Regions from separate parts of the Porphyrobacter sp. LM 6 genome, predicted to be linked through region 2. Evidence: predicted binding sites of a transcription regulator. Region 2 holds the regulator's gene; the other holds the start of a gene.
What was found. Region 2 encodes LexA, which represses DNA repair genes until DNA is damaged. Its sites were predicted from a motif close to GTTCCNCNCTTGTTCT; they were not measured.

Region 1 (5,535 bases), 650 kb from region 2:
GCCCACAGAATTCGCCATGCGCAAGCACATCACCGGCTTTTCCAACCCGACCGTCAAATATCTGCGGTCCTTGCGCGACAAGAAGCATCGCAAGCGCGCGGGCCAGTTCCTGGTCGAAGGGCTGCGCCTGATCGAGGACGCCCGCGCCTGCGGACGTCTGCCGCAAACGCTGGTGATGGCCGAGGGGCGCGAACATCCCTTGCTCGAACGGCTCGAAGCCGACGTCATGGCGGCAGGCGGCGAAGTGATTGCGACCACGCCCGACATCCTCTCCAAAATCACCGGCAAGGATAACGCGCAGAGTGTGGCCGGGGTGTTCGACGAGTGGGACACCTCGCTCGCCGCCCTCGACCGCAACGCCGCGCCGATTTGGCTCGCGGCGCAGGCTCTGCGCGATCCGGGCAATCTCGGCACGATGCTGCGCACCTGCGACGCGGTGGGCGCAGGAGGCCTGATCCTGATTGACGACTGCGCCGATCCGTTCAGCGCCGAGGCCGTGCGCGCGAGCATGGGGGCGGTGTTCACTGTGGGCGTGGCGCAGGCACGCTGGGACGAATTCCTGCCGTGGCTGCGAAGCGGGAGCGGGCAGTTGGTCGCCGCGAGCCTGCGCGATGCCGTGCCCTATCGCGGCGCGGCCTATCAGGCACCCTGCTTCATTCTGGTGGGCAACGAATCGCAAGGGTTGCCCGAGGAATACGAAGCCGCCTGCGACCTGCGCGTCACCATGCCGATGAAAGGCCGCGCGGATTCGTTGAACGCGGCGGTGGCAGGAGCGGTGCTGGCTTACGAGGTGCTGGCGGCGCTGGAGACGTAATTACTCCGCCGCGTCCTTGCGATCTTCGAGCGCGGGGTATTCTGCCTCGACCTCTTCAGCGTCAGCCGCATTGTAGCGCGGGGCGCTTTCCACCAGCGGCACGTCCTCGATCGCGCGCTTGCCGATTTCGACGCCCTTGTCCGCCAGCCGGCGGCCCGAGGACAGCACATTGCGTTCAAAGCTGCCGACGAACTTGTTGTAATTGTTGACCGCGCTTTCCAACCCGCCGCCGACGCGCTTGAGGTGCTCGGCAGCCGTGGCGAGGCGATCGTAGAGCTCGGCGCCCATGCGCCCGATTTCCTGCGCTTCCTTGGCGAGGCCATCCTGCCGCCACACCTGCGCAACAGTGCGGGCGATGGCGACGAGGTTGGTCGGGGTAGCCAGCAGCACGCGCTTGTCGAAGGCGAAGTTCCACAGATCGGGATCGGCTTCGAGCGCTGCGGCGACGAAGTGTTCGCCCGGCACGAACATCACCACGTAATCGGGCGCTTCTTCAAATTGCGACTGGTAGCTCTTGGCGCCCAGCGTCTGCACGTGATTGCGCATCGAGCGCACGTGATCGGACAGCGCCTTCGCCCGCGCATCCTCGTTCTCGGCCTCGAACGCCTCCTGATAGGCGTTGAGCGAGACCTTGGAATCGATCACCAGCACCTTTCCGCCCGGGATCCGCACGATCGCATCGGGCCGCAGCCGGCCATCCTCAGTATCGACCGAATGCTCCATGACGAAGTCGGTATGCTGCGCGAGCCCGCATTGTTCGAGCAGGTTCTGGAGCGCCTTTTCTCCCCAGCGCCCACGCGCCTTGGGCGCATTGGTGAGCGAATTGCCGAGCCGCTGCGCCTCGCGCTTAACCTCGTCCTGGCCCTTGCGCATTTCCTCGATCACGCCGGCCAGCTGGCCGAAGGCATCGACGCGCTTTTCCTCCAGCGCCTTGACCTGCTCCTCGTAGCTCTTCAGCCGGTCCCCCACGGGGGCAAGCAGGGCCTTGAGCTTTTCCTCGCTCGCCTTTTCGGAATAGCCGAGGCGTTCCTCGGCGCGCTTGAGGAAGGCTTCCTGCGCGCGGTTCAGAACCTGTGCGCCAGTATTCTCGAACTCCTTGAGGAGATTGCTCCGCGATTCTTCGAGCAACCGCTTCTGCTCCTCGAACGCAGCGCGCTCGGCGCGAAAGCGGGCGTTTTCCTCGCGCGCGGCATCGAGCTGGGTCGCGAGTCCATCGGCCCGCGCGGCGCGTTCGGACATGGTAGCAAGCTCGGTCACGGCCGCGCGGAACTTCTCATCCAGCGTCTTGGCCCCGTCCTCAGCCTCGGCCAGCCGCGCACGCAGATCGGCCAGCGGCCGCGAGGCAAGAAACCATCCGATCGCGGCACCGACGGCGAGAGCGAGAATCGCAAGAATTGCAGGGTCCATCACACACTCCTACACGGAACGTATAGGGAACGCTAGGGCGTTGCTCGTCTTTCCAACAGGAAAGCGGGGCCCCGGATCCAGTCCGGGGTGACGAAAGGAGAAAGCTTTAGCCCGAAGGGCCACGAGCGCACGCGCGCGAGCCACAGGTGCCCCGTAGCGAAGCGAAGGGAATAGCACCGAGGATGTGCCCGCGGAGGCGGGCACACAAACAGACTACGCCGCCCGTCTGATCTTTTCGAGCTTCTTCAGCACCATCGCGCGCTTCAGCCGCGAGAGGTGGTCGATGAAGAGGATGCCTTCGAGGTGATCCATCTCGTGCTGCAGGCAGGTCGCCAGCAGGCCTTCGAGCGCTTCCTCGTGGGTGTTGCCGTCGAGATCCTGGTAGCGGACCTTGCAGGTCGCCGGACGATCAACGTCGGCATAGATCTCGGGGACCGAGAGGCAGCCTTCCTGATAGGTCGAAAGCTCGTCCGCCGGATCGAGGATCACGGGGTTCACGAACACCCGCGGTTCCTTCTTGGTCGCGGGGTGCGTGTGCTTGTGGCCGTTGTGGTGGCATTCCACCGGCTCGGCATCCGGGTCTTCGGGCTGGAGATCGATCACCAGCACGCGCTTGGGCACGCCGACCTGGATCGCGGCGAGGCCGATGCCGGGGGCATCGTACATCGTCTCGAACATGTCTTCGACGAGGCTGTTCAGCTCAGGGCCGAACTCATGCGGTTCGACCGGAGTCGAGATGGTCTTCAGCCGGGGATCCGGCACTTCGAGGATTTCACGGATAGCCATAGCGGCTATTTAGGCGAGGGACGCGCGAATATCAACGCGGGGCGCGGGCAAACAGCTTGCGCGCCACCGGCCCCCATCCCAGCCAAAGTTCCGTCACGATGATCGGGAGGGTCAAAGTCAACCACTCCTTGGTCGTCTCCTGCGTGTCCTCGATTGGAATGAAACCCAGCAGATCGCTTTGCGCCTGATTGATCAGCCGCACCCACACGAAGGCACCACCGAGCGCGAAGGCGCGGATGGCGAAGCGGCGGTGATTGGCAAAATCGCGACGGCGGGCGGCCTGCCATGCGATCGCCGCGAACAGGAACCACAGCGCCCCAAGGATCGATAGCGGGATGCGCGATCCGGGCCACTGTATGGTGCTGCCAAGATAGATGCCAAGGATGGCTGCCACCATGCAGTTGGCCAGAAACACGCGGCCGAGCCAGCGATGCAGCTGCGGGCGGTTTTGCCGCAACCCCGGCACGAACTGGAACGGCGCGATGACCAGTATCGGTAGGGCCACAACCGCGTGGGCGAGATACCAGACGGTGTGGTTCCAGAGGGTTGATCCGGGCTGCATTTCCGGCTCAGGCAGGGCGACAATCGACTGTCCGAGAAAATATAGGCTGGCAACCACAAAGCCCGCCCAGAACGCATACCAGACCGGGTGGACCCGGTGCCTTGCCTGAGCATTTGCCTGTGTCGCCATTGCCGACAATCCCCCCGTCCCGACGCGGGAGCAAACTACCCCACCGGTCGCCGCGCGCGCAAGGCCTGCGCCAGCGTGCCTTCGTCGAGGTAATCGAGCTCGCCGCCGACGGGCAGACCATGGGCAAGCTGGGTGACGCGCAGGGGGAAGGCTTCCAGCCGCTCCGCGAGGTAGTGCGCGGTGGTCTGGCCTTCGAGCGTCGCGTTCATGGCGAGCACCACCTCGTCGACCCCGCCCGCTTCGACGCGTGCAAGCAGGCTGGCGATGTTGAGGTTCTCCGGCCCCACCCCGTCGAGCGCCGACAGCCGCCCGCCGAGCACGTGGTAGCGCCCGGGGAATAGCCGCGCGCGGTCGAGCGCCCAGACGTCCGAGACTTCCTCAACCACGCACAAGCTGCGCGCATCGCGGCGCGGATCGGCGCAGATGCCGCACGGGTCGCGCGTGTCGACATTGCCGCAGGTCTGGCATTCGACCAGCGTTTCGGAGACCGCAGCCAGCGCTTCGAGCAGCGCGGGCAGCGCGCTTTCGCGATGCTTGACCAGCCACAGCACCGCCCTCCGCGCCGAACGCGGCCCCAGGCCCGGCAGACGGGCGAGCGCAGAGCTGAGGGCTTCGATCTCTTGCGATGCCATAGCGGGGGAGATAGGGCCTGCGGCTCGCTTCACAAAGGCTTCGGGCAAACCTTATGCGCATCATCTTCATGGGAACGCCCGAATTCGCGGTGCCGGCGCTGACGGCATTGCATGATGCGGGACACGAGATCGTGTGCGCCTACACCCAGCCGCCGCGTCCGGCGGGGCGGGGGAAGAAGCTGAGCCCCTCACCCGTAGCGCTCGAGGCCGAGCGGCTGGGGGTGCCAGTGCGTTCGCCCGTGTCGCTGCGGAATGCCGAGGCGCAGGCCGAGTTCGCGGCGCTTGATGCCGATGTCGCGGTAGTTGCCGCCTACGGGCTGATCCTGCCGCAGCCGGTGCTCGATGCGCCCAAGCATGGCTGCCTCAATATCCACGCCTCGTTGCTCCCCCGGTGGCGCGGGGCGGCGCCGATCCACCGGGCGGTGATGGCGGGCGATGCCGAGACGGGCGTCACGATCATGCAGATGGAAGCCGGACTCGATACCGGTCCGATGCTGCACAAGGTCACTGTTCCGGTCGCGCGCAAGACAACCGGCGAGCTGTTCGTCGAACTCGGCGCCGTCGGCGCGGCGGCGATGGTGGAGGTGCTGGCCGATCTTCCTGCCTTCCCTCCGCAAGTGCAGGACGATGCGGCGGCAATCTACGCGCCGAAGATCGACAAGGCCGAGGCCAAAATCGACTGGAGCGAAGCCGCCGATGTGATCGAGCGGCTCGTGCGCGGCCTCGCCCCCTTCCCCGGCACATGGTTCGAACTCGAAGGCGAGCGGGTCAAGCTGCTGCTGGCTGAGGCGGTGGATGCACAAGGGGCGTCCGGCACGGTGCTGGACGATGATCTGACCATCGCCTGCGGGAGCGGCGCGATCCGGCCCCTCAAGCTCCAGCGCGCGGGCAAGCCGGCGCTCGAACGGCCTGAGTTCCTGCGCGGACGGCCCGTGGCTGCGGGGACGCATCTCGCGTGACCCGTTTCGCGCTCACCCTCGAATTCGACGGCACGCCGTTCTTCGGGCTGCAACGCCAGAGCCACGGGCCGAGCGTGCAGCAATCGGTCGAGGATGCGCTTCAGCGGATTACCGGCGAGAACGTGGTCATGCATTCGGCAGGGCGCACCGATGCGGGCGTCCACGCGCTGGCGATGCGCAGCCATGTCGATATCGAGAAGCCCTTCGATCCGTTCCGGCTCGCGGCAGCGCTTAATGCCCAGCTTC
Region 2 (5,535 bases):
CTGATTGTCTCGGGCGACGAGGGGCTCGACGAGCTGAGCCTTGCGGGCGGCAACGAGGTTGCGGTGGTCACAGGCAACGGCTTCATCATGGAGCGCATCAATGCGCGGGTCGCAAGCCTGCCCCACGCCCCCGTCGAAGCGATCCGCGGCGGCGATGCCAAGCACAATGCGGTGGCGCTGAAGGCGCTGCTGATGGGCGTGCCCGGCCCCTATCGCGATGCGGTGCTGTTCAATGCGGCGGGCGCGCTGATGGTCGCCGGACGCGGCGAGGACTGGGCGACGCGCGTTGCCATGGCCGCCGAAGCGCTCGATTCGGGCCGCGCCAAGGTGTTGCTCGAAAAATGGATCGATCTGGCGGTATGAGCGCGATGAACAAGCTTGAGGAAATCTGCGCGACCAAGCGCGAGGAAGTCGCCGCGCGCAAACCCGCGACGACGCTGGCCGAACTCACCGCCGCTGCCGCCGCGCAAAGCGCGCCGCGCGGGTTCGAGGCGGCGCTGCGCGCGCGTGCCGCCAGCGGCTATGCCCTGATCGCCGAAATCAAGAAGGCCAGCCCGTCGAAGGGCCTGATCCGCGCCGATTTCCGCCCCGCCGATCACGCCGCAGCCTATCAGGCCGGGGGTGCCGCTTGCCTCTCCGTGCTCACCGACGCGCCCTATTTCCAGGGGCACGAGGATTACCTCGTCGCCGCCCGCGCCGCCTGCAATCTGCCGGTGCTGCGCAAGGATTTCATGGTCGATCCGTGGCAATGCCTCGAAGCCCGCGCCATCGGGGCCGATGCGATCCTGATCATCGTCGCCGCCCTAGAGGATAGCGCCATGGCCGAGATCGAGGCCGCCGCGCGCGAGCTTGGCATGGATGTACTGGTCGAAGTGCATGACGAGGCGGAGATGGAGCGCGCCGCGCGGGTGCTGAAATCGCGCCTGATCGGGGTCAACAACCGCGACCTGAAAACCTTCACCACCAGCCTCGCCACCACCGAACGCCTCGCCCCATTGGCGCCCGAAGGCACGCTGCTGGTCGGCGAGAGCGGGATCAACACCCATGCCGATTGCCAGCGGCTCGAAGCGGCAGGGGTTCGCACCTTCCTCGTCGGCGAAAGTCTGATGCGCGCTGACGATATTGCGAGTGCCACCCGCGCGCTGCTCGGCGCAGAACAGGCGGCATGAGCAAGCTCACGCACCTTGGCGAAGACGGCGCGGCGCGCATGGTCGATGTCGGCGGCAAGCCCGCCACGCCGCGGCGCGCTGTTGCATCCGGACGGATCACCATGTCTCCGCAAGTGCTGGAGGCGATCCGCGCAGGCAACGCCCCCAAGGGCGACGTGCTCGGGACGGCGCGCATCGCGGGTATCATGGCCGCCAAGCGCACCGGCGATCTGATCCCGCTGTGCCACCCGCTCGGGCTCGAAGCGGTGAACATCGATTTCGATTACGAAGAGAGCGCCATCCGCGCCACCGCCACGGCCTCCCTCACCGGGCGCACGGGCGTCGAAATGGAGGCGATGACAGCGGTTTCTGTGGCACTCCTCACAATCTACGACATGGCCAAGGCGATCGACAAGGGCATGGTCATCGACAGCATCCGCCTGATCGCCAAGAGCGGCGGCAAATCGGGCGACTGGAAAGCGCCTGAATGACCGCACCGCTGTCACTGGAAGAGGCGCAGGCGCGGCTGCTCGCGCTCGCTCCGGTGCTTGGTTCAGAGCGTATCCCCGTCGAAACAGCGCTCGGCCGCGTGCTGGCCGAGGATGTCCATGCCGCGCGCACCCAGCCCCCGCCGATCTGTCCGCGATGGACGGCTATGCGCTGGGCGCCGGCGAAGGGCCTTGGACGCTCGTGGGCGAAAGCCGGGCCGGTACGCCGTTCCCAGGATCGCTGGGCGCGGGGCAATGCGCGCGGATATCGACCGGGGCAATCGTCCCTGACGGGGCGGACCGCGTGCTGCTCCAAGAAGATGCAGGCGTAGAGGGCGGCATCGTCACCGCTACCGAATATCCGCCAGCAGGACGCCATATCCGCAGGCGCGGGTTCGATTTTGTCGAGGGCACCCGCCTGCTCACGCGCGGCACCCGTATCAACGCTGGCCGCATCGCGCTGGCGCTGTCGGCAGGACGCGGCGAGGTCAGCGTGGCGCGGCGCGTCACTGTCGCGGTGTTGGACAGCGGGGACGAGCTCGCCGCCGATCCCGCCCACTGCCTCCCGCACCAGATCCCCGCCAGCAACGGCGCGATGATCGCGGCCATGCTCGCGCCTCTGGGGTGCGAGGTGCTGCGGCTTGGCCCGGTGGGCGATGACATGGCCGCGCTCGCTGGCGCGCTGGAGCGCGCCAAGGCGGCCGACATCCTCATTACTTCGGGCGGGGCATCGGTGGGCGATCACGATCTGATCAAGCCCGCGCTCGCCGCTTGGGGCGCGGAAACCGCTTTCTGGAAGGTCGCGATCAAGCCGGGCAAGCCGCTGCTGGTGGCGACCAGAGGCCGGCAGGTGATCCTCGGCCTGCCGGGCAATCCGGTGTCGAGCTTTGTGACCGCCTTCCTCTTCGCCCTGCCGCTGGTGCGCGCGGCACAAGGCGATGCCGATCCGCTGCCGCGCAGCCTAACGATGCCCGCTGGAGAGGCCCTGCCCGCCATCGGCCCGCGCCGCGAATTCCTGCGCGCGGTGACCGATGGCGGCGCGGTGCGGCTGGCCGGATCGCAGGATTCCTCCGCTTTGAGTGCATTGGCCGCCGCCGATTGCCTGATCGACCGCCCTGCACATGCGCCGGCGGTGCCTGCGGGCGAACCGGTACGGGTGTTCCCGCTCCAGAATGGCTGAACTCTGCGGCTTTGCCAGCGGGTGCGCTTGACTCGGCTATCAAGGTTGCCTACTTGTTCCTTGTTCGTTCACCTTATCGGTGCACGGCCCGTGCAGGCAAAGCACCGCTTTCCGTTCCGGCGAGTGGGTGCCTCTGGCAGCACGCAATGGGACTGGCACGGCAGAGCCGCGAAGCGCGGGCGTCGTGCGACCAAGGGAGTTGTGATCAATGCTGACCGCCAAGCAGCACGAACTGATCCGTTTCATCCAGCAGCGGCTGGAAGAAACCGGGATTTCGCCGAGTTTCGAAGAAATGAAGGAAGCGCTCGATCTGAAGAGCAAGTCGGGCGTGCACCGCCTGATTTCCGCTCTGGAAGAACGCGGCTTCCTGCGCCGTCTGCCCAACCGTGCCCGTGCGCTCGAAGTGGTGCGCCAGCCCGAGGATGTGACGCCGGCGCGCGGCAATGCGGCGGCGGGTGGCAATGTGGTCTCCATGCCCGCCCCCGCCCCGCGCGTGGCCGAAGCGGCGAACGATGTGATCGAACTGCCCTTGCACGGCCGGATTGCCGCAGGCGCGCCGATCGAGGCGCTCGAAGGGCAGAGCACGCTGCCGGTGCCCGCTGCGCTGCTTGGCCCGGGCGAGCATTACGCGCTCGAGGTGTCGGGCGATTCGATGATCGAAGCCGGGATTTTCGACGGCGATTTCGCGCTGGTGCGGCGGACCAATACTGCGCGCGATGGCGAGATTGTGGTCGCGCTGGTGCGCGGCGAAGAAGCGACGCTCAAATATCTGCGCAAGGAAGGCGCGCAGGTGCGGCTCGATCCCGCCAACGCCGCCTATGATCCGCAATATTACCGCCCCGACGAGGTCGAGGTGCAGGGCAAGCTCGCAGGCCTGCTGCGGCGCTACCACTGATTGCAAATCGGGCCGGGGTCGGCCGTTTGAGACCACACCTGCGGTTTCTATCCGGCGTGGAACATTGACCCCGGCCTGTTTTTCTCGGACTTACATAGTGTTAGTCGAAAATGTTCCACGAAAAGCGGTGATTTAGCCCGGTTTAGACCCCTTCTAGACCCCTGTTAGCCCCCCTCTAGACCCCCGCTAGCCCCCCCTTAGCCTCCGCCAGATGGCCGTTTGCGGTCGTTCTGGCCCGCCTTCCACCAGCCATGCGTCCCCTGGCTGTCGGCCACGCGGGTGATCGTCTGATCCTCCAGATTGATCGAAAGCCCCCCGCTCTCTTCCAGATAGCGGCGATCGGCCTTGAGCCAGCGCGGCTGGCAGGCGCGCGGCAGAAACCGCTCCGAAACGACAATATCCGCCCGCCCGCACGCCGCCGCCAAAGCCCGCTCCTCGACCTGCTCGCGCCCCCGCGCCAGCAGGATCACCCAGTCGCGCCCACCCCGCCGGATGGTCATGACGCAGAACGCCGAAGAACAGCGCGCCCCCGGCCAATTGGCGAGGACTAGCGGCTCGCCCGCAACCCCGGCGAGCTCCATCATATTGTCGCGGGTGTAGGTCGACCGGCTGTTATGCAGGGAGAGCAGATGGCGGGTTCCATCAGGTGCGCTCATTGTGATCCCCACCTGCCGCCCGTCGCCGGCGACCAGCAGATCCGGGATCGGGGTCAGCGCCACCAGCCCGCTCGCCAGCACAACCGGCACAAGCCCCGCAAGTCGCACCCGTCCGCGCCATAGCGCCAGCCACAAGCCGCCGAGCGCAAACAGCGCAATCGCCCACCCGCTAATCTGCGGCATCAGCCGCACCGCGCCCGCCTGCGCCGCAGTGAAATGGGCGATCCCCAAGAGCAGCGCGAGCGAGCGCTCGACCAGCCACCACGCCGGCGCACCCGCTCCCACGGTATCCAGCGCGAGGGCCAGCGCGATCAGCGGCATCGAGACGAAGGTCACCAGCGGGATCGCCACCACATTCGCCACCGCGCCGTAAAGCCCCGCACGGTGGAAGTGGAACAGCACCACCGGCATCAGCGCGAGTTCGATCACCACACCGGTCACAAACAGCATCACGACGCGCCGACCCATCCGCGCCGCCCATGGCTCGTCGCGCGGGGCAAGGAAGGCCCGTACTGGCGCACTGGTGGAGACCGCGATGATCGCCAGCACCGCGGCAAAGCTCATCTGAAAACTCGGGCCGATGGCGCTTTCGGGCCACAGCAGCAACACCACGCCGGCGGCAACCGCGACCATCCGCAACGACAAGGCCTCGCGTCCGAGCATCAGAGCGCCAAGCACCAGCAGGGCGGCGACACAGCTGCGGACTGTCGGCACCTCCGCGCCGGTAAGCAAGGTATAGCCGATCCCCGCAACCGCCGCGCTCGCGGCCGCGACGATCGGCAGTCGCACCCGCAAGGCGAGCGCAGGCCACAGCGCAAGGAGCCGCAGCACCACCACATAGGCTGCCGCAATCACCGCGCTGACGTGGAGCCCGCTGATCGACAGGAGATGCGTCAGACCCGCATCGCGCATCGCGATCTGGTCAGTCTCGCTGATGCTGCCCCTATCCCCGCTGGCAAACGCGGCCGCGATTGTGCCTGCCGATCCCTCCACTCGGAAACGCACATGGGCCGCCAGCGCGCGCTGAATCTTGGCCAAGGAACCGGCGTCCGGCGCAGATTTGATAATCTCGACAGGCCCCACCGCGCTTCCGGTCGCGGCAAGGCCCTTGAACCATGCGGCACGGGCAAAATCATAGGCCCCTGGCAGCATTGGCGGAGCGGGCGGC

Region 1: the regulator LexA is predicted to act here: its motif matches at 2,237-2,252, upstream of BG023_RS06640 (DNA recombination protein RmuC).

Annotation. Positions count from the first base shown of each region.
Region 1 is NZ_CP017113.1:1,410,643-1,416,177, reverse strand. It holds gene BG023_RS06645 (TrmH family RNA methyltransferase) at 17-814, shown strand; gene BG023_RS06640 (DNA recombination protein RmuC) at 815-2,221, opposite strand; gene BG023_RS06635 (peptide deformylase) at 2,435-3,007, opposite strand; gene BG023_RS06630 (DUF2306 domain-containing protein) at 3,039-3,698, opposite strand; gene recR (recombination mediator RecR) at 3,734-4,330, opposite strand; gene fmt (methionyl-tRNA formyltransferase) at 4,384-5,289, shown strand; gene truA (tRNA pseudouridine(38-40) synthase TruA) at 5,286-5,535, shown strand, end outside.
Region 2 is NZ_CP017113.1:2,056,224-2,061,758, forward strand. It holds gene trpD (anthranilate phosphoribosyltransferase) at 1-363, shown strand, start outside; gene trpC (indole-3-glycerol phosphate synthase TrpC) at 369-1,169, shown strand; gene moaC (cyclic pyranopterin monophosphate synthase MoaC) at 1,166-1,639, shown strand; gene BG023_RS09875 (molybdopterin molybdotransferase MoeA) at 1,794-2,816, shown strand; gene lexA (transcriptional repressor LexA) at 3,025-3,711, shown strand; gene BG023_RS09885 (ComEC/Rec2 family competence protein) at 3,909-5,535, opposite strand, start outside.